One region of the Lentilactobacillus sp. TOM.63 genome, then DNA from elsewhere that is predicted to be linked to it. Evidence: predicted binding sites of a transcription regulator. Region 1 holds the regulator's gene; each other region holds the start of a gene.

Evidence for each region. The regulator NrdR, encoded in region 1, represses ribonucleotide reductase genes. The targets are predictions, from matches to a motif close to ACACNATATATNGTGT.
Region 2: a site for NrdR is predicted at 8,183-8,198, ahead of nrdH (glutaredoxin-like protein NrdH). Genes of this name have one in related genera too.
Region 3: a site for NrdR is predicted at 7,898-7,913, ahead of nrdJ (ribonucleoside-triphosphate reductase, adenosylcobalamin-dependent). Genes of this name have one in related genera too.

Annotation. Positions count from the first base shown of each region.
Region 1 covers NZ_JAUCAP010000008.1:11,286-21,768, reverse strand. The annotation lists gene QUF07_RS02690 (DNA translocase FtsK) at 1-2,183, shown strand, start outside; gene murC (UDP-N-acetylmuramate--L-alanine ligase) at 2,213-3,544, shown strand; gene QUF07_RS02680 (Bax inhibitor-1/YccA family protein) at 3,655-4,377, shown strand; gene polA (DNA polymerase I) at 4,542-7,196, shown strand; gene mutM (DNA-formamidopyrimidine glycosylase) at 7,239-8,081, shown strand; gene coaE (dephospho-CoA kinase) at 8,074-8,670, shown strand; gene nrdR (transcriptional regulator NrdR) at 8,685-9,176, shown strand; gene QUF07_RS02655 (replication initiation and membrane attachment family protein) at 9,177-10,483, shown strand, end outside.
Region 2 covers NZ_JAUCAP010000002.1:46,792-57,274, reverse strand. The annotation lists gene QUF07_RS00795 (acyl-[acyl-carrier-protein] thioesterase) at 1-165, opposite strand, end outside; gene rsmI (16S rRNA (cytidine(1402)-2'-O)-methyltransferase) at 185-1,060, opposite strand; gene QUF07_RS00785 (DNA replication initiation control protein YabA) at 1,070-1,402, opposite strand; gene holB (DNA polymerase III subunit delta') at 1,410-2,435, opposite strand; gene darA (cyclic di-AMP receptor DarA) at 2,447-2,773, opposite strand; gene tmk (dTMP kinase) at 2,777-3,427, opposite strand; gene QUF07_RS00765 (YaaL family protein) at 3,628-3,897, opposite strand; gene recR (recombination mediator RecR) at 3,913-4,512, opposite strand; gene QUF07_RS00755 (YbaB/EbfC family nucleoid-associated protein) at 4,535-4,846, opposite strand; gene dnaX (DNA polymerase III subunit gamma/tau) at 4,865-6,634, opposite strand; RNA gene ffs (signal recognition particle sRNA small type) at 6,897-6,983, opposite strand; gene tadA (tRNA adenosine(34) deaminase TadA) at 7,029-7,502, opposite strand; gene QUF07_RS00735 (class I SAM-dependent methyltransferase) at 7,512-8,120, opposite strand; gene nrdH (glutaredoxin-like protein NrdH) at 8,278-8,508, shown strand; gene nrdE (class 1b ribonucleoside-diphosphate reductase subunit alpha) at 8,613-10,483, shown strand, end outside.
Region 3 covers NZ_JAUCAP010000001.1:7,332-17,814, reverse strand. The annotation lists gene QUF07_RS00085 (DUF5776 domain-containing protein) at 1-1,938, shown strand, start outside; gene QUF07_RS00080 (DUF5776 domain-containing protein) at 1,970-2,263, shown strand; gene QUF07_RS00075 (D-2-hydroxyacid dehydrogenase) at 2,513-3,520, shown strand; gene QUF07_RS00070 (gamma-glutamyl-gamma-aminobutyrate hydrolase family protein) at 3,686-4,435, opposite strand; gene QUF07_RS00065 (cob(I)yrinic acid a,c-diamide adenosyltransferase) at 4,707-5,246, opposite strand; gene nrdJ (ribonucleoside-triphosphate reductase, adenosylcobalamin-dependent) at 5,603-7,852, opposite strand; gene QUF07_RS00055 (helix-turn-helix domain-containing protein) at 8,134-8,601, opposite strand; gene QUF07_RS00050 (helix-turn-helix domain-containing protein) at 8,892-9,404, shown strand; partial or broken gene QUF07_RS00045 (MFS transporter) at 9,647-10,483, shown strand, end outside.

The sequences.
Region 1 (10,483 bases):
AACCTGTCGTTAAAAAAGTTAAAACTGAACAACAAAATCGGCATCAGATTACACCACGTCGACAAGTGGCACGTCCAAAGCCGATCGTTAAGCCAGAAGTGAGTCAAACTTCGAATGAGGTGCCGGCTTTCCTCAAAGAAATTAAGAATTTCAAACCCAGAAAAAAGCCAAAAAATGTTGTCCGAAAACAGCAAATTGCTAAGAATTACTTTGCGAGCCAACAAAGACGGCAACGTCATTTATATAATGAACTAACTCAGCGGCTTCGGCTCTCGCGAGATGAACTCATTGTTTTGGCGGATAAGAAGGCCTCAACGGAGGGGAGTCAAACGGCCTCTCCTTTACATATTTCAGATGATCAGTTAATCCGTCGAGCCACAGGCGCAGAAGAACAATCACGCAAAATTGATGATCATCTCCAGCGAAAAACTGAAATGTCTTCTGCAAAGCCGAGTCAAGACCGGTCAGGTTCAAAACCATCAATCCCGACCCAACCAAATCCGAAGCATCAGACTTCCCAGCGGCGAAATTTTAATGCCCATCACGGGTTGGGGCAGTCTTTGGCAACAATTGTTAATAAAGAACAAGCCAATCCGAGAAAATTGGCGCTTTTTAGTGACGACATTAAGACTCAGAGGAATCCTGCTGAGTCCAGTAAGTCGGAGATCGCAGTCACACCGGTTAAAAAATCGGCTGGTCAACCAGTCGTTTCAGAGCATCATCCGGATAAGCAGGGGATGGAGCAGCAATCGGGGTACAAATTCCCAACCACCTCTTTATTGGCCTTACCAAAGGCTGACCAGGATGATTCGATTGATACATGGATTGAGCATCAGATCGATGTCCTGGACAAAACGTTTAGTGCTTTTAAAGTAGCTGCCGAAGTGGTTGATTGGACAAATGGTCCGACCGTCACCCAGTTCCAAGTCAAGCTTGCCCTTGGCGTGAAAGTGAGTCGCATTACCAACTTGAACGATGACCTAAAGCTGGCCTTGGCGGCTAAGGACATCCGGATTGAGGCCCCAATTCCAGGTAAATCAACAGTTGGGATTGAAATTCCCAATCCACATCCAAGGCCGGTGTTATTATCAGAAATTATCTCAACCGATAAGTTTAAGCATGCACGGTCACCTTTAACCACCGCTTTAGGAGTTGATCTGTCAGGGATGCCAAGATTGACAGATATTCGAAAGATGCCACACGGTTTGATTGCCGGAGCGACTGGATCAGGGAAAAGTGTTTTCATTAATAGTCTGCTCATTTCGCTGTTGTATAAAGCGACTCCAGCGGATTTGAAATTATTATTAATCGATCCAAAGGCGGTTGAACTTGCACCCTATGACGGGATTCCTCATCTACTTTCACCGGTCATTTCAGATCCTCAAAGTGCGGCTGCTGCCTTAAAGTGGGTTACGAAGGAAATGGACGAGCGCTATGAAAAATTGTCTGCCGGCGGCGTTCGTAATATTGAACAATTTAACGCAAAAGCAGAAAAAGCAGGGGAGTATGGGCTCAAAATGCCATACATTCTTGTCATCATTGATGAGCTGGCCGATTTGATGATGGTTGCATCAAGCGAAGTGGAAGATGCCATTGTTCGAATTACTCAGAAAGCCCGGGCTGCGGGTATTCATTTGATTGTTGCAACTCAACGGCCAAGTGTCGACATTGTAACTGGAACCATTAAAAATAATATTCCCAGTCGAATTGCTTTCATGGTTTCCAGTCAAGTTGATTCCCGAACGATTTTGGATTCGGCTGGTGCTGAACGTTTGCTTGGCCGTGGTGATATGCTTTATCTTGGTAGTGGGGCTAACACGCCAATCAGACTTCAGGGCGCCTTTGTGACGAATCAAGAGTTAAATGGTGTCATTGATGCAGTTCGGCAGCAAGGTGAACCAAAATATTTATTCACGCCGGAATCATTGAAACAAACCGTGTCTAACAAGAACGCTCACGACCGATTGATGCCCCAGGTCATGAAATATATTGCCCAAGAAGACACAATTTCTACATCAAAGCTTCAACGTGTATTTTCAATCGGTTATAATAGAGCTGCAAACATTATTGACGATTTGCAAACTCGCCATTTAGTTTCAGAACAGCAAGGCGCAAAACCCAGAACGGTTTATTACAAGCCCTCTGGAAACCAAGCCAGCGACGAATCACCTGACGATAATTAAAAATTTAAGATTGATGGGTAGGTTGGAATATGAATTCAAACACTGTATATCATTTTGTTGGTATTAAAGGGACTGGAATGAGTGCCATGGCCTTAATTTTGCATGACCGTGGTGACAAGGTCCAGGGCTCAGATATTGAGCAATACACGTTTACACAACGTGGCTTGGAACAGGCAGGCATCAAAATTTTGCCTTTTGATGAAAAGAACATCCACGAGGGGTTGACGGTGATTGCCGGAAACTCGTTTACCGATGACCATCCAGAAATCAAAAAGGCGCGTGAAATGGGTCTAACTGTTTATCGTTATCATGAATTTCTGGGTAAAATGATTCAGGGTAAAACCAGTATTGGTGTGTCTGGTGCCCATGGTAAAACCAGTACGACTGGGCTGCTTGCTCACGTTCTTTCTGGAATTGCTCCAACTGATTACTTAATTGGTGACGGTTCTGGTAAAGGGGTTCCTGATGCGCGTTTCTTTGTTTATGAAGCTGATGAGTATCGTCGTCATTTCTTAGCGACTCAACCGGATTACGCCATTATGACCAATATTGATTTTGATCACCCAGATTATTACAAGAGCATTGATGATGTCCAAGATGCATTTCAAACGTTTGCCAACCAGACAAAGAAAGGAATCTTTGCTTGGGGAGACGATAAACGGCTTCGTCAATTAAAGGCCAGTGTCCCAATTTATTACTACGGCTTGAATGAGACAGATGATTTTCAAGCAGTTGACGTTAAACGGACGACCAGTGGCTCAAGTTTCCATGTTTTGTATAAAGGCAAGGATTTGGGTGACTTCTCGGTCCCATTATTTGGCGAACACAATATCTTCAATTCTTTGGCCGTTATTGCAGTGGCCTACTTTGAAGAAGTCGATCTTGGTGAAATCAAAAAAGAATTGATGACCTTCCAAGGTGTTAAACGGCGATTCTCAGAACGTAAGATTTCTGGAATGACGATCATCGATGACTATGCCCATCATCCAACTGAAATTAAAGCGACAATTGATGCTGCCCGTCAGGAATACCCAAGCAAGAAAATTGCCGTTGTATTTCAGCCTCACACGTTTAGTCGAACAATTGCCTTAATGGATGATTTTGCAAAGAGCTTGAACCTTGCTGATGAAGTATTTTTGACTTCCATTTACAGTTCTCCGCGTGAAAGCCACGGAAAAGTTTCCAGCGAGGATCTTTCCAAGAAAATTACTAAGGGCGGTCGAATTTTATCAGTTGATAACATGTCCCCGTTGCTTGATTACGATAACGATGTCGTTATCTTCATGGGTGCCGGTGACATCCAAAAGTACGAAAAATCTTACGAAGACTTACTGAGTCATTTAAGCAAGAAAATTAATTAAGGAATTCTTATAAAGCCGATATTCAAGTATTTTTACTTGATTATCGGCTTTTGTTTGGTAGAATGATGTAACGAAGAAAATAGTTATCAATTACAAAAGGAGCGGATTTTATGGATAATTACCCAAATGAACGACCGGACGAACGAAAGATGGTCAATAATGCCGCCGGCTTAAATGCGTTTTTAACTAAAATGTATGGTTGGATGAGCTTGGCTGTCCTGGTTTCAGCCGCAACGGCCTTCTTAATCAGTGCCGGTCTTGGCCAGTCGGGCGCATCCATTAACCCTCACAGCGGCACAATCTGGATTGCGTTAATTGCCTGGTTTGTTTTACCATTTATTATTTCATTTCAGGCACTTAAGCGGCCAACCCTTGCGTTCGCAGTACTCATGTTATATGCGATCTTGAGTGGGTTTGTCTTTTCAACAATTGCCTATGCTTATACTGGCGCATCGATTGCATCGGCATTTGTGTCTGCATCGGCGATCTTCATTTCCATGACCGTTTATGGCCTAGTGACCCGCCGAAATCTTGATAAATGGGGTGCTCAGGCAACTGCGGCGTTAATTGCTTTGATTATCGCAATGGTGATTAATATTTTTCTGCGAAGTACCATTATCGCTTTCGTATTCTCCATTGTCGCTGTCGTGATTTTCACAATTTTAACTGCTTATGATACTCAAAAAATGAAGCAAATGTACAACCGATATTCTGGTAGTGGTGAGATTTCAATGACTGGGCTGGCTGTATTTGGAGCCTTACAGTTATACCTGGACTTTGTTAACTTATTCTTACAATTACTTTCAATCTTTGGCAACAGTAATAATCGTTAAATTAAATGAAAATTGCGGGTATAAGGGCCTGGACAAAACATCTGTTTTGATCCAGCCCTTTTGCTGTTAACAAAAGCTTTCGGAAAAATTCTCTTAGAAACGGTGAAGCCCCAGCTTTCGCGTGGTAGAATTAGATTAAGCGTTTTAAATTAGAGGAGAACGACATGACAAAAAAATTACTGTTAATTGATGGCAACAGTATTGCCTTCAAAGCATTTTATGCACTATATCAATCCCTCGACCGGTTTACCAATTCATCTGGCTTACATACCAGTGCCATCTACGGTTTTAACAGAATGCTCGATAAAGTTCTGAAGGAAGAAAAGCCCACCGATGTGCTAGTTGCTTTCGATGCTGGTAAGGTCACTTTTCGAACCAAAATGTATTCAGATTATAAGGGAGGCCGGGCCAAAACGCCGACCGAATTATCTGAACAATTTCCATTTTTAAAGGAGTTGGTAGCGGCTCGGGGCATTAAATCCTATGAGCTGCCTGACTACGAAGCCGATGATATTATTGGGACCCTTGCCAAACATGCAGAAACAGCTGGTGATTATCAAGTTGTGATTGTGACTGGTGATCGTGACTTGACCCAACTAACTTCAGATAAAACAACCGTTCAGGTATCCAAAAAAGGGGTGACTGAGCTGGAAACCTACACACCCGATCATGTGGAGAAAAAATTGGGAGTTAAGCCCAGCCAAATCATTGAAATTAAGGGACTTAAAGGAGACAATTCCGATAATTATCCTGGCGTCGAAAAGGTTGGTGATAAGACTGCACTGAAGCTCGTGCAACAGTTTGGGACGATTGATAATCTTTATGATCACATTGATGAGGTTTCTGGTAAAAAGCTCAAGGAACATCTTGTTCATGATGAAGATCAGGCTAGGCGTGCCAAAGTTCTTGCGACAATTAATCGGGATGCACCGGTGACAATCTCCCTTGCAGACCTAGATTATACCGGTGATGATTTAGATAAGCTGACTGATTTTTATGAACGGATGAACTTTAAATCCTTTCTGTCAAAATTGGGGGTTAATGACCAATCGAGTCAAGAGCAATTAGCCACAATCAAATGCGAAGTTCTCACAAATAAGAACTTAGATGAATTGAAACAGTTTAAAGACGAAGTTTCATTCCAATTGGAAATGAGTGATGAAAACTATCATACTGCGGATCTCTTAGGATTTGCGATTGGGCAGGGCAAAAAGTGGTTCGTTACTCATGATGTTACTTTACTTAAAACGCCAACTGTCAAAGATATATTGACCAGTTCAACAATCAAGAAGAACGTGTTTGATGCTAAGCGGACATTTGTGGGCTTGTTTCGGCAATCGATTGAACTCCGGAACGTGGACTTTGATATGTTGCTCGTTTCCTATTTGCTTAATACAACTAATAACAGTAATGATGTCGGGACCGTTGCAAAGTTGCACGGCTTTAGCAATATTAAGACTGATGAGGAAGTTTACGGTAAGGGTGCTAAACGATCAATTGACCCAGAATCTCAAGCATTTTTAGATCACCTGGTGCATAAAGCCAAGGCAATTGATGCGCTTCATGATGCCATGTTTGCCGATTTGGATAAGCATAATCAAACCACCCTTTATCGGGACATCGAAATCAAAATTGCGTTTGTGCTTGCCAAAATGGAAATCAGTGGCATTAAAGTCCAAGCAAGTACTTTAGAAGAAATGGGCAGTAAATTTACTGAACGATTGAGTGAAATTAAGCAAACTATTTATCAACAAGCCGGTGAAGAATTTAATATTGGCTCACCGAAGCAATTGGGAACAATCTTGTTTGAAAAGTTACGATTACCAATTTTGAAGAAGACTAAAACTGGTTATTCGACTTCAGTTGACGTACTTGAAAAGTTGGCTCCTGATGCGCCAATTGTTCAAAACGTATTGAATTACCGCCAAATTTCTAAATTATTATCAACCTATGTGGATGGACTACTCAAAGTCATTCACAAGGATGATTCAAAAGTCCACACCAGATATTTACAAACACTGACTCAGACTGGACGGTTATCGTCTGTAGACCCCAACTTACAAAACATCCCAGTTCGAACCGAAGAAGGCCGTTTAATTCGTCAAGCCTTTATTCCTTCTCATCCGGGTTGGCAGATCTTTTCATCTGATTACTCTCAAATTGAATTACGCGTGTTGGCCTCGATTACTAACGACAAGAACATGCAAGAAGCCTTCAGAGAGGGCGAAGATATTCATGCCACAACGGCCAGAAGAATCTTTGGTTTAAAGTCCAACGATGAAGTGACCCCTGAATTACGTAGGCAGGCCAAGGCCGTCAACTTTGGGATCGTTTACGGTATCAGTGACTTTGGCTTGTCAAAGAACACGGGTATCACTCGAAAACAAGCCCATCAGTTTATTCAACGCTATTTTGAAGAATATCCCGGTGTTAAGAAATATATGGAAGATATTGTCGAATTCGCCAGAAATCACCGATACGTTGAAACAATTGCGCATCGCAGACGGTATTTGCCAGATATTAACTCCAAGAGTTTTAATTTGAGATCATTTGCTGAGCGGACTGCCATGAATACACCAATTCAAGGGAGTGCAGCAGATATTATTAAAATTGCCATGATCAACATGGACGAAGCGCTAAAAGATATGCAAACGACAGTGCTGCTTCAAGTGCATGATGAATTGATTTTCGAAGTTCCAGTAGATGAGCTTGAAACTGTTAAAACGTTAATTCCAAAGGTGATGGATTCTGCCATTCAATTGAACGTTCCCCTGAAGGTCGAAAGTCATTGGGGTAAGACGTGGTATGATGCTAAGTAACAATTAAACACACTGACTATTTTGAAATGATGGGGGATTGGGATGCCTGAATTACCAGAAGTAGAAACCGTTCGCCGCGGATTGACTGAGCTTGTTGCCGGCAGTCAGATTCGCAGTGTGGACGTTCTGTATGCAAAAATGGTTAATTTACCAAAAGTAGCTTTCGAAAAAGCGTTAAAAAATAAAACAATTGAGAAAATTGACCGCCGTGGGAAGTATTTACTCATCCGGTTAAGTGACGACCTCACAATTGTGTCGCATTTGCGAATGGAAGGTAAATACGATGTTGAACCAGAAGGCGCCCCGATTGGTAAACATACCCACGTGATTTTTCATTTAACGGATGGCCGCCAACTTCGATATAATGATACCCGGAAGTTTGGCCGGATGAATCTGGTAAACACTGGTGAGGAGTTATCAGTGGCAGGGCTTAAAACGATCGGTCCAGAACCGACGGAACAAGATTTAACGATTGATTATATGCAAACCATCTTTGGCAAAAGTAAAAAGATGGTGAAACCATTTCTTCTCGATCAAAGCAAAATTGCCGGTTTGGGAAACATCTATGCTGATGAAGTATTGTGGTTGAGTAAAATTCATCCAGAACAGCCGGTCAATTCCATTTCGTTAGCTGGAATCAAACGGCTGCGAAAAAATATTATTGTTGAAATTCAAAAAGCAATTGCCGGCCATGGTACGACGGTTCATTCGTATTCAACTGCGTATGGTGAAGCCGGAAATTTTCAGAATCAATTAAATGTGTATGGTAGAGAAGGCGAACCGTGTTTACGCTGCGGGACACCAATTGTGAAAATTAAGCTGGCACAACGGGGCACCCATTTTTGCCCGAAATGCCAAGTGATTCATGGAGTAGATAATGACTAAGTTAATTGGGCTGACCGGCGGGATTGCGACTGGTAAGTCGGCCGTCAGCAGTTATTTAAAAGAGAATCAGGTACCGATCATCGATGCTGACTTAATTACTCACCAGGTGGAGAAAAAGGGTCAAGGTGGTTTCAATGCGATTGTTGACCAGTTTGGCAAGAGAATTTTGACTAAAGATGGCCAACTAGACCGCAAAAAACTTGGAAGATTAGTGTTCAATCATTCAGCCGAGCTTAAAAAACTGGTCCGAACAATTGATCCGTTTATCCGCTTAGAAATTACGAAACAATTTGAGCAGCGTACAGGGGCAGGGGCTGATTTGGTTATTCTGGATGCCCCGACGTTGTTTGAAAATGGTTATGCACACATCGTAGACGAAGTAGTTGTCGTGTACTGTGACCCCGTCACTCAGCTTCACCGCCTGATGGTAAGAAATCAATTGAATATTAGTCAGGCGAGCCAGCGAATTAAGAATCAATGGCCGTTGCAGACAAAATGTGATTTGGCTGATACAATTATTTATAATTCCGGTACAATTGCTCAGACCCGGTTACAGGTTGATGAGTGGTTGGCCGCTGAAACGAATTAAACGAGGTGAAATCCATGCAATGTCCTCATTGTGGTTACAATGGTTCCAAAGTTGTTGATAGTCGACCGACCGATGATGGCCGCGTCATCCGGCGAAGAAGAGAATGTGAACACTGCGGTTTTCGATTCACGACATTTGAACGAGTCGAAGTGACCCCTTTGCTGGTTGTTAAAAAGAATGGGAACCGTGAAGAGTTCAACCGTGAAAAATTGATGAAAGGCATTGTCAGGTCGGCTGAAAAGCGACCGGTTTCAATGAATTCCATCACTGAATTAGTTGACCGGGTGGAGAACAAACTTCGGTCATTGGGTGAAAATGAAGTCTCCAGTCAACAAATCGGCGAGTATGTCATGGCAGAATTAGTCAACTTGGACGAAATTGCTTATATCAGGTTTGCCAGTGTCTATCGCCAGTTTAAGGATATGTCGGTGTTCTACAAAGAACTTAAAGAAATTATGGAAAAGGATAAGAAAAAAGATTCCAAAAACGATCCGGAGGGGAAATAAATGGCAGATGCATTCAACAAATTAACCCCGGATTCCAAGTTTGTTGTGGTTAACGCGACTGTTAATGGTATGCTTGATCACAATGTACTTAATAACTTGTATTTACCAATCATTGGAGATGGCGCGCTTCAACTGTACGAGCTACTTTGGAATTTTAGTGTGAGTGACCATAATCAACTCGTTTTGCATAAACATTATGAGTTACAAAGTATGCTCAATATTGGGACTGACAAGATTGTTGCGCAACGAAAGCTCTTGGAAGCCGTTAATTTGTTAGGAACGTTTACCTCACGGAAATCACCAGATTCTCTCGTGTATGCCATGCAGGTTCCTTTATCTGCCAAAGAATTTTTGAAGACTGATATTTTGGCGGTCATGTTATTGGGAAAGGTTGGGGATGAGACCTACAAGCAAATTGTTTCAAGGTTGATTGCTCCCTTACCCGATTTGGGTGATTTGAAGAATATTTCTGCTTCTCTCCTGGACACGTTTGATGTCCCAACGACCTTAATCAAGAACATTCCTGGGACGGTTAATGAAACCAAACAAGTGTTAAACGATGATCATTTAGGCGCCAGCAATGATCAACTAAGGCCTCAAAGTGATGATTTTGACTTCAATTTGATCCTTGAAATGCTTAATAATTCCTATGTTGACCAGCCAAGTGTCAAGAAAAGTCACGATCTGATTTTATCCGAGCATTTGTTATATGGCATTGATGAGGTTGAAATGGTGAAACTCATTCAAAAAGCGACAAACTTAAGCACAAATGAGTTGGATCAACGCCGATTGAAAATGCTCATTTCTCAACAATTTGAGATGCGTCAACCGGCCAACAAGGTTAAAGCTGAGCCAGGCAGTCAAGAATCCGAGAAGTCGGCCCAAAACTTTGATGCGGCCACTGAGCAACTTATCAAAATTACGCAATCAAATGCACCCATGACTTTTCTGCAGCAAATCAAGGATCAGAAACATGGAATTGTCACCCCAGGAGAGGAACGAATCTTACGGGATCTCGTCAATAAACGGGTTTTTCCAAATGAAGTCCTTAATCTGCTGGTTTATCAGATTTTGGTGGTTGAAAAACATTCCACTCTCAACCAAAATCTCATTTCGACAATTGCGGATGATTGGTCTCAAAAACACGTTTCTAGTGCGCAAGATGCCATTAACGCGCTTAGAAATCGCGGCAAAGAACGAGCAGAGAAGACGACTCGGCGTTATTCCAAAAAGCGCATTAACGTGAAGGAAACGTTACCTGATTGGGCAAAACAGCCCCAGAAGAGTCAACCGAAGCAGTCAAAACA
Region 2 (10,483 bases), on a different contig from region 1:
GCCGTACTTAGAGATAAGTGCGGCTTGATCGACTTCCAACGACTCATTTTGATGCTCAGAAGCTAAAATTAGCACATTGATGAGCATGGGAATGGTAATGTTATTATTAACATCACATTCATAGAATGGAATGGTATGGAACTCGCTAAATTGTTTGGCAGCCATGGACACTTCTTCTTTCCGTTTACTTGATGTCGTGATATTCGTTATAAATTACTTGCTTTTTTAAGTTATGATCTTTGGCAACCCGTTTGATCGCCTCGTTAACCGATAAGCCATTCTTGATGTGGAAATCAACTTGCTGATTAACGCTCATCCCTTCAAGTGGGTCATCATGTTCAATCTCAGGATTTGCATTACCCGCTACTATAATAACAAATTCCCCACGAATTTCAGTAGAATCTGCCCATTCATACAAGACAGCTAAATTACCACGAATAAATTCTTCGTGTTTCTTAGTCAATTCACGGCAAAGCGCAGCCTTCCGTTGTGCACCAAGTTGTGTTAATAGCGACTTTAACGTCTTTTTTAGCCGATGAGGCGCTTCATAGAAAATCAGGGTTTCCGGTCGATTTTGTAATTCCATGAGTTCTTCTCGTTGTTCCTTTGGCTTACGGGACAAAAAGCCATAAAAGTAGAAGGGTTGCGGAGAAACGCCAGAGGCAATTAAAGCCGTAATCCCCGCATTAGCACCAGGTAATGGAACCACATTGATTGATTGCTTGATACATTCAACCACCAATTCATGACCAGGATCGCTGATCGAAGGCATCCCTGCGTCACTCACCTGGGCAATCGTTATCCCCTGTTTTAACTTAGCGATCAATTCAGGAATCCTCTGAGCAGTATTGTGTTCATGAAAACTGATTTGCTTAGTTTCAATGTCAAAATGATTGAGTAACTTTTGGGTATTCCGAGTGTCTTCAGAAGCAATCAAATCCGCCTCTTTGAGGATTTGAACTGCTCGGAACGTCATATCAGACAAATTGCCAATTGGCGTTGGCACTAAATATAAACTGCCATATTGAGTTGACGAATCAAAACTTTTTTGTGTTTCCACGATTATCCCCTAATCTCTGCGGCCATAGATAATGTCAGTACAAAAAATACAGTCTTCATCATTTTCGCGGCGTTTACCATAATACTCGTTGCAAACATGGAATCCTTCATTATACAACTTCTCAAGATTTTTACGTGATTTCGATAATTGTGGAGAATTTTGCCCTACTTTTTCGGTAATCTCGGTTACTCGTTCCCTTAAATGTTGGTTTTCAATTTCCAATTCGGCATTTTTCTCCATCAATTCAATTAACGATTCATGCAAATGTGAGAAATTAACCGCTGTGGCGTTAAGTCGGGTATCCATCTCTTTTAATGCATCATATAAACTTTGAGATTCCACGATTTTATCACCTTTCAATAAACGACGACTTGGCAATTTTTAGGATATTCAAGGTAGTCGATTCAATAATATTCTGGAAATTCACGTTCACCTTCATTTGGTCATTCATGGCCAACAACTCATCAAACATCTTCATGAGCTGCCCGGAAGTCCATTCTGTTACAGCTTGATGCATCTGATCGTTGACCGAAGGAAATTTTGATTGATCATCACTAAGCGTCCCGTACTTCATCTCCAAAACATCATCAAAAATGTTGATCATCATGGTTAGAACCACTCGCTGCCGATCCTTATTACCAACGATTGGCATGATCGACATTTGAATGAACGGCATTGCCATCAAGTTTCCCTTCACCAAATAACCAAACCACTTTGAAATCAGCTGTTGCATCTCACCAAACCAATTATCTTTGAGTAAGTCATCAATTTCACGACGACTATTTGTAATCGCCATTAATAGATTAACCTGGCTAGGCAAAACGCCACTTTGTTGTAATTCGGCAACCATTTGCGGCTTGCTTAAGCTCGGAAACTCAACCACTTGAGTTCGAGAAATGATCGTTGGTAAGACAAGATTGCGATTTTGACTGATCAAAAAGCTGACAACATTGCCTGTCGGCTCTTCAATGAATTTTAACAAACTGTTTGCTGCTCCAGTTGTCATCTTTTCGGCATCCGAAATAATGAAGACCTTTTTGGAGCCCTCCATCGCACTTTTAGTGAATTCACTTTTAACGTGACGAATTTGGTCGACCTTAATACTCTGACCATCAGGCTTGGTCACGACAACATCCGGATGATCGTAATGCATAATTCGGATACATTCAGGACATTTTCCACACGGGACACCATTCGTGACATTTGTGCAGAATAACCGCATAGCGACTCCCATCGCGACGGCAAACTGCCCCGCCCCCTCTTCGCCTGTGAAGAGGTATGCATGAGACAGTTCATCTTGATTAACTAAATTCATAAATTGCTTAAATAGTTGTGGCTGTTTTTCCTTGGCAACCTGGACAATATTTTCTGCCATGAATTTCCCTTCTAAAACTGGTGGAATTGATCAATCGGCAACACCATCACGGTCGCCCCACCAACTTGAACCTCAATCGGAAATGTGTGCTCTGCGGTATCGCCATTCAGGCTCACTGGCGGTGTCATAAATTGCTGACGGGCTGAGCAAGTTTCCTTGATGAGCTCAAGAGTTAGGTCGACTTTGTCATCATCGATTGCAATCAAGTAGGTCGTGTTCCCTGAGCGCAAGAAGCTTCCAGTGGTGGAGAAACGGGTAGCAATAATATCATGGGCAACAAAGACTGACCGTAGCTTGTTAGCATCTTTATCTTGAACGATCGCGATTACTAATTTCATAAATCAACTCTCCTTAAAATACTCGGCTGCAATTTGATGAATTGTCTCAATGGTGTCTGTCACAACTTGTTGAAATGGCCGGGTAGCGTCAATTGTTACAAATCGATCGGGATTAGCCGCCCTAATTGCCGTATAACCCTTATGAACCCGTTGATGAAAAGCAGTGGTTTCGACATCTAAGCGATCAATTTTACTACTGTCCCGGTGCTTCTCAATTCGTTTTAGCCCAACCTCTACAGGAATATCAAAATAAATTGTCTTATAAGGAAGTAATTGTTCAGTGGCAAATTCATTCATTTTGGCAACTTGTGCCATTCCAATTTGGCGACCGGATCCTTGATAAGCGACCGAGCTGTCCACGTAACGATCACAAAGGACTAGCTTACCGACAGCTAACGCCGGCAAAATTGTTTCAATTAAATGTTGCCTTCGAGCAGCAGCGTACAGTAATGCTTCGGTTCGATAATCCATTTCGGTGTTATCCCGATCTAGGATCACTCGTCGAATTTCCTCGGAGATCTTGTTGCCGCCAGGCTCTCTGGTCACTAACAATTGATCGCCAATCTCTTGATCAAATTGTTCAACCACCTTGTTCATAACGGAAGTTTTGCCAGCGCCATCGGGTCCTTCAAATGTTATAAACTTACCCTTCAAAACAATTCCCTCACTTCTTAATTTAACTCAATTGTACGATATGTTGTTTTACCTGTCTATTTCAAAAGAAAAGAGTGATCTTTCATTTAACTGTGCATTTCATTCTTGATCGCTCAATCCACGATTAAATATCAGTCACTCTTTGATATTGAAGCCCCAGACTCACCGGGTTCTCCAACTACACCCAGCCAGCCTACTCTCTAGGATTCAAAATCGTTCCGATCGTAGCTAATAACGGATGGTTGAATTTGGTTGTTCTTAATTTTTCTGATTCGAGCTTCTTTATATATGAAGAAATATTTCTGTCTTGCTAAAGCAGTTTCCTGCTCCATCTCAATGTCACTGTCAGCAACAGCATTTTGAGTCTGGGCGGCATGATCCCACTCTTCTTTTAAGTTATTAATTAGCTCGAGAAGCCGTTGGTCGTATTCAGTTTTAACATCACGCCGCTTTAACCGGTTAAAAAACATCGTTTCGACCTCCTACTAAATTTCCGTTCGTCCTTCAACTGCCTTAAATAGTGTTACCTCGTCGGCATACTCAATGTCAGATCCAACCGACAATCCATGGGCGAGACGGGTCACTTTGATGCCGGCAGGTTTAATTAGCTTACTCAAATACATGGCGGTTGCTTCGCCTTCAGGAGTCGCATTAGTGGCAACAATCACTTCTTTAACTGCTTTATTTTTTTGCAGCCGTTTAATGAGCGAACTGATGTTAAGATCTTCTGGGCCTTTACCTTCAATCGGTGATAAAACGCCATGTAGCACGTGGTACAAGCCGTGATATTCTTGAACTCGTTCCATCACCATCACATCTTTAGGTTCCTCAACTACTAAAATGGTCGATTGATCGCGATTCTTATCACGACAAATTTCACATGGATCTTCATCGGTCAAATTCCCACAGATTGAACAGTAATAGAGATCTTTTTTGGTTGCCATGAGTGCTTTAGAAAAATCGGCAACATCGTCCTCATTCATATCAACGGTATAAAAGGCCAGTCGGGTAGCGGTTTTGCTTCCGATTCCCGGCAGTTTCATGTAACTCTCAATTAATTTTGCGATTGGTTCAGGATATTGCATAGTTTTCCCTTCTAAATCAGGATTACATTCCAGGAAGTCCCTTTGTGTATTTACCTAAAGTTTGTTGCGTCGTTTTCTCAACGGCAGCCAAGCCGTCATTCACAGCGGCCAATACTAAATCAGCAAGCATTTCTGGGTCATCTGGGTCAATTGCTTCTGGCTTGATTTGAATGTCAGTCATTTTTCGTTCGCCATTAAAGGTGACCTTAACCATATCATCTGGCGCAACCCCAGTGAATTCTTGTTCTTTTAAGTTTTCTTGTTCCTCTGCTAATTGTTTTTGCATTTTTTTCATTTGCTTCATCATTTTGTTTCTGTTCATACCATTCATCATAAGTCATTTTCCTCCACTTTAATCGTTTTTAATATCTAAAATTTCTTTACCAAACAACTCTTCAGCTTTCTTAACGACGGGGTTCTTGTTCCCATCATCGCTAGGATGGGCTTTTGGGTCTGGATCATCTGCTTCCTGCTTTCCGCCACCGGCAATTTGATCCTTGTGATTCTTCAAATACTCACTTCGAATATCCGGCCATTGATTTTCAGGCACAAACACAATCTGAGGGGCTTTGCCGACAATCCGATCCAGGTTATTCCCAAGGGCATCCTTTAGTTCTGTATCCCCTTGAGCCTTCTGATACAAGAACGAATAATCGAATGCTACAATCACCCCATCGGCACTCGCCGCAACCGGTTTGGAAACGTGCATGACGGCTCGTTGCGTAACTGATAGTGAATTCATTAAATCCGGCCAAACTTCTTTGAATTGGTTTAATTGCTGACGGGTAGCCGATCCTAAAATGGGATAAATTTTGGCGATCTCAACGTGTGCGTTAACCGGCTTAGCCTCAACCGACTTGGAAGCTGCCACAGCCGGAGCTGAAGGACTCTCTGATCCAGTTGCCGGTGTCTTTCGTAATTGCTCAATTTCCTGTTGCAATTGGGCAACCTGGGTGGTCAATTTTTCAATTCTACTGTCAATTTCTGGTGCATTCTGGACCGGCTGTGGTGCAGGTCGAGAAGCAACAGCTGTCTGCTCGTCTAAATGTGTAATCTTAACTGTCAACACTTCCAAATAAACGTCCGGATGAGCTGTGTATCTGAGTGAATTGGAGATGTCATTGAGTTCATTAATCATTTGATAAATATCTTGATCACTGATTTCAGTACTCAGCGTCTTGAATTTCTCATCGACGACTCCCAGTTCCATCTGTTCGACCATTTGTGGATCCTGCTGATAAAGAAGAATGTCTTGGCAGTAACTGGTCAAATCTTCAACAAACCGACTGGCATCCTTGCCGCCATCCAGGATCTTTTGAACGGTTATCAACGCGCTTTTGGTATCTTTTTGATGAACCTGATCCATGTAAGTTGTTAGCAAATCATTAGTGACACTGCCAGTAACTAACAGGGCATTTTCGTAGGTAATTTGATTATCCCCGTAAGACATTGCCTGATCCAAAATACTAAGGGCGTCGCGCATCCCACCTTCAGCCGCTTTGGCAATCAACTTCAGTGCCTTGTCATCATAGTCAACTTTCTTCTGTTGCAGGATGTATTCCATTCGTTCCAGAATATCTTTGGGTTTGATTCGCTTAAAATCAAACTTCTGGGTTCGTGAAATAATAGTTGCGGGAATCTTGTGAGGCTCCGTCGTCGCCAAAATAAAAATCACATTAGCAGGCGGCTCCTCCAGCGTTTTTAGCAGCGCATTAAACGCGCCTGTTGAAAGCATATGAACTTCATCAATAATGTAAACCTTGTAATCAGCCTGAGTGGGCGCATATTTTGCTTTATCTCTAATATCACGGATTTCTTCAACCCCATTGTTAGATGCCGCATCAATCTCAATAACATCGTTGAGACTTCCATCATTAATTGCCTTACAAGTTTCACACTCATTACAAGGTTCGCCGTCCTTTAAATAATGGCAGTTCACAGCTTTGGAAAAAATTTTAGCTGCTGAAGTCTTCCCGGTTCCTCGCGGGCCGGTAAATAGATATGCATGACTAATTTGTTTAGTAATCAAGGCGTTTTTTAACGTACGTGTAATGATTGCCTGACCGACGATTTCATCGAATCGCTGTGGTCGCCATACCCGGTATAAAGCTTGATAGCTCATTACTAAACCCTCCAAAAAAGATAGCCAACTTTTAAAAACATCTAATAAAAACGTCTAAATAATTATATGATGAAATGAAGAATAATGCCAATACAAATGTGGCTGAAGAAGTTGATCATTCTCAACTTGGTTGCCTTCTCAGCTGATTGTTGAAATTATAAAGGATTGATTTGCTTGGCGATTGCCCCTCCAATTACTCCCACTTTGATCTGGGCACTTCACAAAAAAATCTCCCAGCATCTCTGCTGGGAGTCTAAAGTTCATAATCAAGAGACACAAGGTCGATGATACTTAGTGCTGCTTCCTTCCGGATCTGACACAGTTCGTAACCCGACCCTTGTCTCAGGGCCTTGCGGCAATATCTATCATAACTTACTATGAGAAAAATTTCCAGTCAGTTTTTCTTTTTTCTTTTTCGAGCTGCTTTAAAGAAGTCTTTCATGATCTGTGAACACTGCTTGCTGAGGATTCCTTCGGTCACGTTTACCTGATGATTCAGCCGATTGTCTTCTAACACCTGATACAAACTTCGTACTGCACCGGCCTTAGGATCCCTTGAGCCAAAATAAACTGAACGGATACGTGAATTGACAACTGCCCCCGAACACATGAGACACGGCTCAATCGTTACATATAAATCACAATCAATTAATCGCCAGCTCTGGAGCATCCCGCAAGCTTCCTGGATGGCCATAATTTCTGCATGGGCAACCCCATCGTTTAAATGCTCCCTCAAGTTGTGGCCACGGCCGATAATCACACCGTCGTGCACCACAACCGCCCCAATTGGAACCTCACCAATCACAAATGCCTTTTGTGCTTCAACAAGTGCAGCTCGCATGTATTGTTCATTAATCGAAGTTGTCATCAATCAACCTCACTGTTTGACGCTTTGCAAAATGTAGTAACCCTTATCCCGCTTCACAATCGTGCAGTTACCAAAGATTTGAGTCATCAATTTTTTGGCGGATGGGGCACCCTGTTTCTTTTGCAGCACAACGGTCAACGTCCCGTTTGGAACCAAGTGGTCACTGGCGCCTGTGATCATTGCATCAACAACTTTTTTACCAGCTCGGACAGGCGGGTTGGTAACAACCGCGGCATACTGATCGGTCACTTGGTCATAAACATCACTGGTAAAAATGTGAACGTTGTCGACTCGATTATCCCTGGCGTTTTTCTGAGCCAACGATAAGGCCAGCTCGTTGACGTCAACCATATCAACTTCTCGTTTAGGGAAGGCCTTGGCAATTGCGATGCCGATTGGCCCGTAGCCGGTTCCCAGATCAAGAATTTTACCAGCGGGAATCAGATCATAGTTCACATTTTTAACAAGCACCCGACTTCCATAATCAACCGTGTGCTTGGAGAACACTCCGTTGTCTGAAGTGAACGTTAAGTTGTTTCCTAGCAACGAAAAGTTCCATGTCAACGGATTTGAGGCAACATCCGGATTCTTGGAATAATAAAATTGGTTATCACTCATAAAATAGCTCCTGTTCTCTTTTTTGGGAGAGATCCCATATTTGGTGGATACAAGTTTTAAAATCACAATATATTGTGTTCTTATCGTTGATTTTTCTGCCAGTTAGTGTAAACTGTAAGCATAAATCAAAAACGAGTTGAAGGGGAAGATGATTCAAATGTCAAAAATTACTTTATATTCAAAAAACAACTGTATGCAGTGTAAAATGACTAAGCGTTACCTGACTGAACACAATGTTGACTTCGAAGAACACAATATCAACGAACAACCACAATATGTCGATTACCTTAAAAAACGCGGTTTCATGGCAGTTCCCGTTGTCGATGTTGACGGCAAGCAAGCATTCAGTGGTTTCCGACCAGATCAACTTCAGTCAATCGCCGGATAAGAAATCATTATTCATTCTACCATATTCACTTAAGTACTTACGGGCGAAACCACATTTGGTCTCGCTTATTTTATTCGCAAATTTAAGAAAGCGTGGTTCAAACTATGTCACTTCACAACTTAACGGACACATCCTATTTTGACTTAAATAACGAGATCAATATCCCGGTTAACGGCCAAATTCCATTGCAAAAAGATCAAGAGGCCCTGCAAGCCTTTTTAGACAAAAACGTTGGCCCAAACTTGGTTAAATTTGACAGCCTCAAAGATCGTTTTGATTACTTGATTAATCACAATTATTATGAAAAAGACTTTATCAACCAATACGACTTCAGTTTTATTGAAAAGTTGTACACCTATCTTAAGGAACAGGACTTTCATTTTAAATCATTCATGGCGGCTTACAAGTTTTATGCCCAATATGCTTTGAAGACAAATGATAATGATTCATATCTGGAAACATTCCTGGATCGGGTTGCCGTGAATGCCCTCTATTTCGCTGACGGCGATGAAAATCTGGCAATGAATTTAGCTGATGAAATTATTCACCAACGATACCAGCCGGCAACTCCATCTTTCTTAAATGCGGGTCGGGAAAATCGAGGCGAATTTGTTTCGTGTTTCTTGATTCAAACAACCGACGATATGAACACAATCGGTCGAACGATTAATTCTGCCTTACAATTGTCCAGAATTGGCGGCGGAGTTGGCATCAACCTTTCAAATTTGCGAGCTGCTGGCGATCCCATCAAGCACATTGAAGGCGCCGCATCAGGCGTTGTTCCGGTTATGAAATTATTGGAAGACAGTTTCTCCTATTCTAACCAATTAGGTCAGCGCCAAGGTGCCGGAGTCGTTTATTTATCAGTCTTTCACCCAGATATTATTTCATTTTTGGGTGCCAAGAAAGAAAACGCGGACGAAAAGATTCGTTTGAAGACCCTATCACTTGGAGTGACGGTTCCAGATAAATTCTACGAGCTCATCAAGGCGGACGCCGACATGTACTTATTTAGCCCATACGACGTGGAACGTGAATATGGTCAACCATTCTCATACATTGACATCACAAAAGAGTATGACAACATGGTGGCTAATGACAGTATCAAGAAAACAAAGATTAAAGCACGGGACCTTGAAACTGAAATTAGCAAGCTTCAACAAGAATCCGGGTATCCATATATCATCAATATTGATACAGCCAACCGGGTTAACCCGATTGATGGGACAATCGTCATGAGCAATCTCTGTTCTGAAATTTTACAAGTTCAAACACCTTCAACCGTTGATAATGAGCAGCACTACATCAGACTGGGTAAAGACATTTCTTGTAATTTAGGCTCAACTAATATCAACAACATGATGAACGCCAGTGACTTCGGGCATTCAATCGAGACCATGGTTCGAGCGCTAACCTATGTCACTGACCATTCTAATATCGACGTTGTCCCTTCTATTCAAAAGGGCAACCATGAATCTCATTCAATCGGTTTAGGCGCAATGGGGCTTCACAGTTTCTTTGCCAAGCATCATATGCACTACGGTTCTCCGGAATCAATCGAATTCACCAGCACTTACTTTATGCTACTGAATTATTGGAGCTTGGTTGCCTCCAACAAGATTGCCAAAGAACGTGGCAAAACTTTTGATAACTTTGACAAGAGCAAATATACTGACGGTAGCTATTTTGATAAATATTTTACAAAATCTTTCGCCCCAACCTCTGATAAAGTAAAAGTATTGTTTGCCGATGATATGATCCCAACAAAAGAAGACTGGGAAGCCTTGAAGGAATCCGTCATGAAGTACGGCCTATATCATCAAAACCGTTTAGCAGTTGCCCCCAACGGTTCAATTTCATATATTAATGACACCACCGCGAGCCTACATCCCATTATTAACCGAATTGAAGAGCGGCAGGAATCTAAGATTGGCAAGATTTATTATCCAGCACCCTATCTCTCTAATGACACGAT
Region 3 (10,483 bases), on a different contig from region 1:
TCAACCGATGTGACTTTTGTTAATGATGGGATTATTTCAATCTCGGCCAAGAATTCCGAAGTTTTCCAAGGCCATGTTTGGGATCCGAGTTCCGGATTTGATGGGGCAACCATTAACGATGCCAATCAAACGAAGATTACCAGTTATTACGGTCAGAATGGTCAACCTGTTCCAGGACTTGGGGTAACGATACAAGAAGTTACGCTGGTTTATGATAATAATGGCGAAGTAGTTGCGGCGCGACCAATTAGAACGTTTAGAGATGCCGATGATTTCAATAATAATGCCACCACCTGGACTTATACTGATGCAACCAACACAGAATTTGCTAGGGACACGAATGGTAGCAAAATCCCTCGTTATTTTGCGGCCACTTACCACTATGGTGATGCTAGTTCTAATTTGGCATTTATTTACGTTGACGATAACTCTTCAATGACCATTAAGGATGCGACAGTAACGGCCAACGGAACGTGGACAATCTCCGGTTCAGGGGATAATAGTTCCCAGTTAACTGCCAAAGATGCGGATGGCGTGACGGTGGTTAGTGACTCTGATCCCCTGACAAATAAGGATCAAATTCAAGTTGCAATTACAGATGACGCCGATCCAACCAAGGTATTTACTTCCGAAGCTGATTTTAATGCCAATAAGGTCGCCGGGCATACCTATACGGTGAGTGTCATTGAATACGACAAACGATCCGAAGAAGGGTTAACCGGATTGCAGTTTGTCCTCCAAAAGAGCCAGGCAAAAATTACGGTCGCTGACGCCGTGAAAGCCGGCCAAATTAAAGTTGCTTACGTTGATGAACAGGGAAACAACATCGCTCCAAGCGGTACCCCAAATGAAGCAACTTATCCGGACGGCCAATACGATGGCAAAACTTATGAGGCTGATCAATTGACGATTCCTGGATATACGTTCAAAGTGGTGAACGGCAGTGATGGACTTAGCTTCAGTATGAGTGGCAATCAAGTGGTTGGAACCCTCAAAAATGAGGTGACTGGGACGATCACCTTCGTTTATTATCAAAATTCAGCTGGCGTGAAAGTCAATTATGTTGATGAACAACATAACCCGATTGCCCCAGCTGGCAATGCAACTTATCCAGATGGTCAATATACGGGTCATCAATATGAAACCAACCCAATGACAGTTGCCGGCTACACATTTGACAAAATTTCGACTGCTGGATTAGCAGCTAATGGCACTTTGACCAAGGATGGCGGGACGGTTATCTACGTTTATAAGAAGACTGTGACACCGCCAACCCCACCGACTCCTGATACGCCGGTGACGCCAAGCACGCCAGTTAGTCCAACCGTTCCTGACAACCAGACTGTGGCGGTTGAACCCGCAGCAACCATTAAAAAGAAGATCGTGAAATTAGTTTATGCTAAGCAGGCGATCAGGGTTCACAAGAATGCGACTTTCAAGAAAGGTGAGGGCACCTTCTATCAAAAGAAGCCAAGAATTTACGCGCCAGTCTTCAAAGTTACCGGGGTGGCTTACTCGAAGAATGGCCTGCTGCGGTACAAGGTAAAAGGCGGCTACATTACCGCTAATCCGGATTTCGTTGCCCCAGTATATTACAGTGGCAAGCAACGGAAGGTGACCGTTATCAGTCCGAAGGGCATCTACCTACACAAGGGACCGGGTTTTAAGCAAAGTGACCGGAAGAAAGCAACCTTCTTGAAACAAGGAACGACGGTGAAAAATATTGTCAGAGTGGTTCGTCATGGTCAGTTTGCTACCCGGTTCTATTTGGCAAATGGGTCCTATATCACTGGCAATAAGCTATTTGTTTCAACTAAAGCACCATATACGCCTTACAAAGTTTACAATATTAAGGCAATCAATCAATACAAGACTGTTAACTTGAACGGTAAGCTTGGCCATTATGCGAATAAGCCACGAACCCAGCGATGTCAATAAGTGGGATTACTCGCGTGGGGATGTTCGAACTATGCATGGGGTTAAACGGTACAAGGTGAAAGGTGGTTACATTACCGCAAATCCTAAGTATGTTCGGTCACTCTATTACCTGACTAAGCCTAAGACCGTGAAAGTGATTAACAATAAAGGCATTTATTATCACGTTAACAAGAAGTTCGCCAATCGCCAAAAGACAATGCATGTCAAAAAGGGAACCCGAATTAAGATTAAGGCAATCAAGAAGTATGGGAAGATCACTAGATTCTATACTCCTAGTGGTCATTGGATTACCAGTAATAAGAAATTTGTGATTGGAAAGTATTGAGATTGGATGAAAGGCAATTTGATCCCAGGATTTAATTAAGAAATGCCCTGCACGCTGGTTTTTGGAATGCAGGGCATTTCTTTGTCTGAATGGTCGGGATCAGTGGCTGGTCAACCTAAATGGGGACTCAAGTGTTTTTGACATCCAACGATAAATGAGGTATATTGTTGACAAATTCTCATCATTTTATAATTTATTAAAAAACAACCAAATGAAATGACGAAAAAATACATTGATGTGGGTGAAATGATGAAGAAAATATTAGCTTTTAATATTTTGGATTACGAAAAAGAATTCGTTGGTCAATGGGCAGCCGAACATCCCGACGTTCAGGTTGACTTTAACCAAATTGAACTGCACGATGACACGGTTCACCTCGCGGAAGGCTATGATGGGATTGATTACCGTCAGCGCAGCAAGCTCAGTGAGACGCCGGATCTATACCAAAAGTTACATGATTATGGCATTAAGCAGTTGGCATTGCGATCAGCTGGAGTGGATTCCTGCAATTTGAAATGGGCCAAACAATATGGACTGACCATTACCAACGTGCCATCATATTCGCCTGAAGCTGTCGCCGAAATGACGCTCACTCACGCAATGAATTTAGTCCGTCACATCCCCCAGTTCCAAGCGAGAATACATAAAAATGATTATATTGTTGAAGGCTTGAGATCCCGTGAAATGTCTGAAATGACGATTGGAATTATCGGTGTCGGCCGCATCGGCAGTACGGTTGCCAGAATCTTTAGCCGGTTTGGGGCAACCGTGCTTGGCAACGATTTTAAGCAGAATCCTGATTTGAAAGGGATCGTTAAATACACCACTAAGGAAGATATTTATCAGCACGCAGACATTGTGACGATGCATGTGTATATGAGCGAAGACAATTACCATATGGTCAGCACGCATCAGTTCGCGCTGATGAAGCCTTCCGCATTTCTAATCAACTGTTCAAGAGGGCCAGTCGTTGACACAGATGCACTGATTACGGCGTTGAAAAATAAGCAAATTGCCGGTGCCGGTATCGACGTGATCGAAGATGAAACCAAGATTTTCAACCAAACGTTTGAAGGACAGGCTGGCATTCCGTTGAAGGCTTATGAAACTTTAAAGTCATTCGATAACGTCTTCTTGACGCCCCACGTGGCTTTTTATACGGACATTGCGGTTGAAAATATGGTCAAACAGTCGCTGGATGACACGCTGAAACTTATTTCTGGCGAACCCAGTGATCATGTCATTAATGCCGTTTAGTGGATTGAAAAAATTGGGACGAAAAGCGATTTAATCCCAGAGTTTAATGAAAAGGATCAATTATTCCTGATTTTGGAATAGTTGGTCCTTTTGTTAAATGGCCGAGATCAGCCGTTTACTGTAAGCCTTGTTAAACTGTAGCAACTGGTGATGGTCCGCTAGAGATTAATTGTCATTATCTTGATTGGCGGCTTCTTTCTGGTGATGATCAACTCGCTGCAGGAAGTCGCGGAACAGGGCGGCCATTTGTTCATTGCTTTCAAACATAAATTCTGGATGCCACTGAACGGCTAGAATGAGGTCATTATCTTCACTTTCCATGCCTTCGATGACGCCATCTTTGGCCAACGCTGACAATTTGAGCCCTGATGCAAGGGCTTTGACGGCTTCGTGGTGGTGGCTGTTGACCAAATGATCGCCACTACCGACGATCGATTCTAACCGGGTTTCTGGTGTCACGGAAACGCTGTGGGTGCCCTGGTCCATCGGCGCCTTTTGGTAATGCTGGAAGGTCTGGCGATTCCGTTGCTGCTTTAAATCTTGGTAGACGGTGCCACCAAGCGCTACGTTGATAATTTGCATGCCGCGACATAATCCGAGAATGGGGATGCTCTGAATAACGGCAAGCTTAGCCAGTTGAATTTCGCTTTCATCCAATAGTGAATCGGTATCGCCAAGTTCCGGGATGGGTTCCTCGCCGTAAAATATGGGAGCGATATCTGGGCCACCAGGGAACATTAAGCCATCACACAGGCCGATGTAGTTAGCCATTAATTCCGGGTTACGAGTTGGAATTGGTAGCGCAACCCCGCCAGCAGTGGTGATTGCAGCCACATCAGCTTGATTGGCACTATTGCGGTGAAGTCCATTGACGATTCGGTCCTCAGCGGGAATTCCAATAATTGATTTTGTCATAGAATGGCCTCCTTAAAGAGCTGTTTAGTTGAATCGTACTACATTTGAGAATCAAGTGGGTAAATAAGCATTGGCACAGCTTTAATATCATTAGTGATTGCTGGGTGGAAGTTGACAGGTCAGCCGCCAGTGTTTGAGTAAGATTACCTCGTGGAAACGTGGTCAAAAAGCTGACTCCTGCCATTTAAACAGAAAGCGCAACCACTCCAAACCCGGAATGATTGCGTTCTTTACTTAAACTCTGAAATCAGAGCGTCTTTTGACCACGCTATTATTTTAACTTACTCAATTCTTCGTCATACCCATCCAAAAAGTTGGCATACCTTGCCAGTATAAATAGGTAATCAGACAGTCGGTTTAAATAACTCAGACTATCATCGGAAATTTCTTGTTCCTTGTCGTTTAATTCGATGACTTGGCGTTCAGCTTTGCGAGCAAGTGAGCGGGCATATTGGAGAGCTGCACCTGTTTGCATACCACCAGGTAAAATAAAGGCCTTAATCCGGGGAAACTTGGTTGAAATATCATCAATCTCATCTTCAAGCGCTTTGGTTGTCTCAGCCGTAATATTGTGATGCCGTTTAACGGTGATGTCTGCTTGGAGTTCATACAGATTACGCTGCATTTGCTTTAATTTAGGCGCTAGTTCCTGCGTCTTGGGGGACAGAACAGAAATCACGTAGCCAATCCATGATTCCAGTTCATCAAGTGAACCTAGGGCACTAATTTGTAGGTCATACTTTGGCACCATCTTACCGGTAACTTGTTTGGTCTTACCGTGATCGCCAACTTTTGTATAGATTTTAACCATTTTTATCTCCTCCAGTTTCGACTCTATTTTACAAATAAAAGCGGCCAAAAACAAAGGTATTTTGGTCGCTTTTATTTCGTTGAAACAATGGCTGCCATCATTTTAGCCAACGGGGGAGTCAGCTAAAATGACCAGCTGAATTAAAATGTGTGATAACTTAATTGATCGAGATGAGATGAGGGGTCAGCGCTCGATCGTTGGGATTAGTGAACTTGGGAGTTGGATCTAGGCTGCATGGCTGAGGACCGCTCCACCAAGCAGCAATCTGCACATAAGCACCATTAACAAAAATCCAAAACCGGGATTTCTGTTAATGGCAACTTATGCTCCGATTGCTAACCGCTTGGTTCCACTCACTAACGGATTGGGCACGCTCCACCCGCACAATCGGTTTGGTCAACCAATTCAACGTCTTTCTTGTCATGGTTGCCATTTTGTTGGGCGAAGACTTTTGCGACATCTCCTGAGATTTGGAGAACGCGCTTTTCGTATTCTTTTTGATCAATTGGTTCCTTAGGGGCTTGCTTGAAGCCGGCACCTGTGTATGGAAGCAATGAGGTTGATTTGGTTGTGTGACGGTACTGGGTCATCAATGGGGCAATTTGGTCGCCTTCATTTGGTTGGAAGGTAACAGTACAACTAACGGCGTTGTCTGACCAGTATGTCTGCAAGAATGCTTGAGTTGCAAACTGTTCTGCAATTGAGACGTTTCCAGCTGAAGCAAAGTCCTTGCTGTCAGCGTGAGCCGCTCTAACCGGGAATTCAACAACCATCGTGTTCTTGGTATAAACGTCTGGTTCAACGTTATAGCCAACTGCTTTAAGAGCTGGCAACAATGGATCGGTATCTTGGAAGCGGATTCGTTGAATCAAGTAGCCTGCATAGTGGAAATGCATCCCTTCTGAAACACCAGCCAATTTGGCAACCGTTCCTGAAGGCTTAACAGTTGTGTGCTTGATTGATGGGTTGCAGCCCAAAGTTTCAGAGTAATCTTTATCAGCTTTCACAACGGCCTTGTATAAACCATCAAATTCTTTAACAGCACGCTTGTCGTAGATTGGCTTCTTGATTGCTGCACCAGTTTCAGGGTCAGTAGCGTCTTCGTAACCAATAACTACTCGGTTACCAAAGCGTGACAAAATCCAATCCTGAATTCCTGACATTGAGATCCCGATTCGACGGTTCTTTTCGATGGCGTTACGGGAAACTTCCCAATCGTAGTTGCTGAAGGTAACTCGCTTAGAATAACGGGTTCCCAGTGAAAAGGCTTCGTGTAAGTCCCAGCCTTCTTGTTCAGCAACAGTTGGAAAGACTTCGAACAAGTTGCAAGGTTCACCATTGGCAAGGGAAATCTCGCCACATGGGTTGGTGCCTTCAACACTGCCATCGATATTTTCCTGACGACCATCAATCTTCCGGCCGTAGTTTCTGGAAAGTTCCAAGTTAACGATGCCGGGTTCACCATTGTGACGGATAGAATCAGCAACGGGGCCATAATCGGTAAATGAAGAGTCAACGGCAACACTGTTGTTTGATGCCCAACGGTGATGGTAGAGCTTCTCTTTGTCTTGCTTCATCGTAATGAAGGCTTCATCATCGGCTGAACCCAATGCCAGTTCGGCTGAACGACGGACGTTACCGGCAACAACTGTCTTACCAATTAAATTACCAATATCGGTACAGTCAACAGATGACAACTTCTGGCCAACGTGGTCATTTAATAGGTTATTAATATCAAATAGCATTTCGATCAATGGCATTGGGCCTGAAGCCGTTCCACCGAAGCCTTTAATTTTGGCACCCTTTGGACGGATGTCACTCATATCAAGGACAAGATCCAATTGTTGCGTTGGATTAGTTTCATTAAAGTGTTGGTCAATCAAATGCGCGTTTGAAATAACCCAACCTTCACGGGTATCTGGTAGTCGATAGTAACGAACGTCTTTGATTGAATGATTCTTTAACCAGTCTTCCCGGTCAGTAGCGCCCATCTTGAGGGATTCATCGTAAGACTTGCTAGTCTTATCAATTAAAATAGTCAAATTGATTTTGAAATCAACTTGAGGAATCTGTTCAGCATTATCGCGAGTGACAGAAAAACCGACCCCGCCGCCCTTCATCAATTGATCGAACATGAAGGAGTAAGGCATTGAAACAGCCTTTTGACGGCCATTCAAGTATTCTGGAACAATGTGGCTGTCACCGTATGGTTGGGGACGAACGGCGATAAACCAACAGTTGTTCAGAGCATCACCATTACGATCCTGGTAACTTGAGCCAGAAATCCACAGGTTCCGGCCGGATGGGGTAGCACCCAAGCCGTAGATTAACTTGTAAAGCTCTTGCGCTTCTTCAGTCAATTGGTCGATAACTTCTGGATCAACATTGTCTTCATGTAAACGAGGATCAAGGTTAATGTTACCTTCAACGACCCGCTTAACGGTTTCATCCCAGTTTTCTGTTCGTTGCTTTTCTGGAATCCAGCGTGCGTATGTCCGTTTATAGGTCACCCAACCAAGCTCTCCCCAGTGAGGTGTAACTTCATTTTTAATTTTGTTTATAAATTCGTCAGATAGTGAAACTGACGAAAGTTTCATAGCTTGCATATTGCGTTCCTCCAGTACCTATTATAAATCGTTTCGTTTGAATTAACACTATATATAGTATCTCCTACACTCCCAATAAGCAATATATGGTGTTTGACCGCAAATTGCTTGTAGCCAGCATAATGGCGAGCCGACACGGTTTTGGCGGGCTAAAAATTTTTTATTTTTTTGATTTAGGCACCCCAAAATGCCACTTTGCGTTACCTGCTGAGATACTAAAAAACGCTATAACCACAATATCTGGTTATAACGCATTTATGGGAATATAACAATCTGTTTTGCTAATTAGCTGAAATCTTAGCCTTGATTTCGCGGCCTTTTAAGCGGATATAGACAGCAGATACGACATTAAAGAGCATTGCCGCCAATAGGATTATTTGGATGCCCAATCCAACTTGAAATTGTTGCGGCAGAACTTGGGGGATAAACTCATTTAAGAATAGAAATATAAACAATATTGTACTCGACATCGTTGGTCCAAAAAACTGAAACAGCTTATTCCTCGATAGTTCTGCGAGTTGTTCCTTATCCTTATAATCATTCACGATACCAGATCCTTTCACCAATAAATTATCTAGCGAAAGATGATAGAGCTGACTCAGATTGATCAAACTTTCAATATCAGGAAACGTTTTGCCGCGCTCCCAATTAGAAATTGTCTTGGGGGAGACATAAATCTTCTCGGCTAATTGTTCCTGGGTTAAATTGGAAGCCAATCGTTTCTGTTTCAACAAATCATTTAATTTCATCTCTCTGCCTCTCACTTTATGATTTTGGGGATCTGGTCACCACCCAATATACGTTGAATTGGGTTAATCGTCACTAGAAACCTGTTACTAGTCTGCCAAAGTTTGCATTGTTTTTTCATACAGGCCCGCTTAGACCGCTAAATAAGTTAGAGCTTGGGTTACTGCAAACCCATCTGGAAAGTTTGCGTTTTATCGAGAATTAAGTTATTAAGTGTTGATGCAACCATTAAGTGCTACTCGTCTATCATATAATATGTTTATACTGAAATCATCACAAAGGAGGCATCATCTTGAAAATCGCGGAACAGCTTCAAAGGCAACGTCAACTTCATGGGTTATCCCAAGCGGACCTGGCTGATGAACTACACATTTCCCGCCAATCGATTTCTAAATGGGAAAATGGGACAACCCTACCGAGCTTTTCAAATGTGGTGGCAATTAGTGACTTGTTTGGAATTTCGCTTGATGACTTAATTAAAGGAGATGTCCAGTTAATGGAAAGATTAGAGAAGGACAACAGAGTCAATAAGGTTTCAAAGATCATATTATTTGGCATTGTGATTGCCATTGTGGGTTATACGTGTTATCAACTAGTTGGGATCAGTGCGAACACCCTGGAAAGTTGGTTGGTTATACCGGTTATTGTTAGTTTCTTCTTCATGCTCAAATCAGTTAAGTGGCGCGAGTTTAACAAAGCATTAACCAAGCCGACGATTATTTGGGGGGCTATTTGGCTGGGGTTGATCTTGATTCCAGAAATTATTGATTTTGTACAAGGCTTTGTTTCAGGAATGAACGAATAGGATAAAGAGAATGCAAATGATCGCTGTTTTTTCAGAAAATCAGCGATTTTCTATTGCATTATTAGTATATTATTTATATACTAATCAAACTGAAATAAGAAGGTTTTACAAACATAGAAGAAGATAAAGCAGTTCAAGCAACGCTAGATGTGACGACCGAAGCAGCGAAGACAACCAATGTTCAAAGAATCATCTTTGGCCTCGCCTTGATTGGCGCGTTCCTTGGGGTTCTCGACACCTCAATTGTTTATACTGGGACCGTTAAGATGGCGGCCCAGTTACAGCTAAATTCAAATGCATTATCCTGGGTGCAGGTTTCATACGCTTTAACCTATGCCGGTTTCATGCTGGTTGGTGGTAAGCTGGGTGACATCTATGGTCGCAAACGACTGTTTATCACCAGTCTGATTATTTTTGGAATTGGGAGTTTAGCGGTTGGTGCTGCTACGAATGCGCTGACGATGATTAGCTTTCGCGCGTTTCAGGGAATTGGTGCGGCAATTTTGGCCCCAAATTGTTTGGCATTGCTGACGGATACTTTCACAGGTAAAGCTCGCCAGCAGGCAATTGGGTACTACGCCTCGGTAATTGGGGCCGGTGCGGCGGTTGGACTGGTGATTGGCGGGTTGGCTTCTATGTTAATGGGCCGATTGCATTAATCATGGTGATTGTTGCTGGTAGGGTCTTACCGACGGCTCATCAACAGGCTGGAAAAATTGATTGGTTGGGAACCATTCTGTCAATTTTAGCAATGAATTCAATTTCTTATGGTTTGGATGGCAGTCCGTGGCCAATTCCGACAATCCTAATTTCATTATTTCTGTGGGTAGCATTTGTTATTAGCCAAGCCAAGGTTTCACTGCCGACGATGCCATTGGAGATTTTTGCTGATCGAGAACGAATGGCTTCTTATATTAGTTCATTATTATTTAGCGCTGCCGGAATCGGTTTCTGGTTTTACACGCCGCAATTTATGCAGGGGGCATTTGGATTTAGTCCGTTTTTAACTGCCTTAGGGATGTTACCAATGGCAGTGCTATTGTTCATTGTTGCCGTTAAAGCGGGTAAGCTGGTTGAGC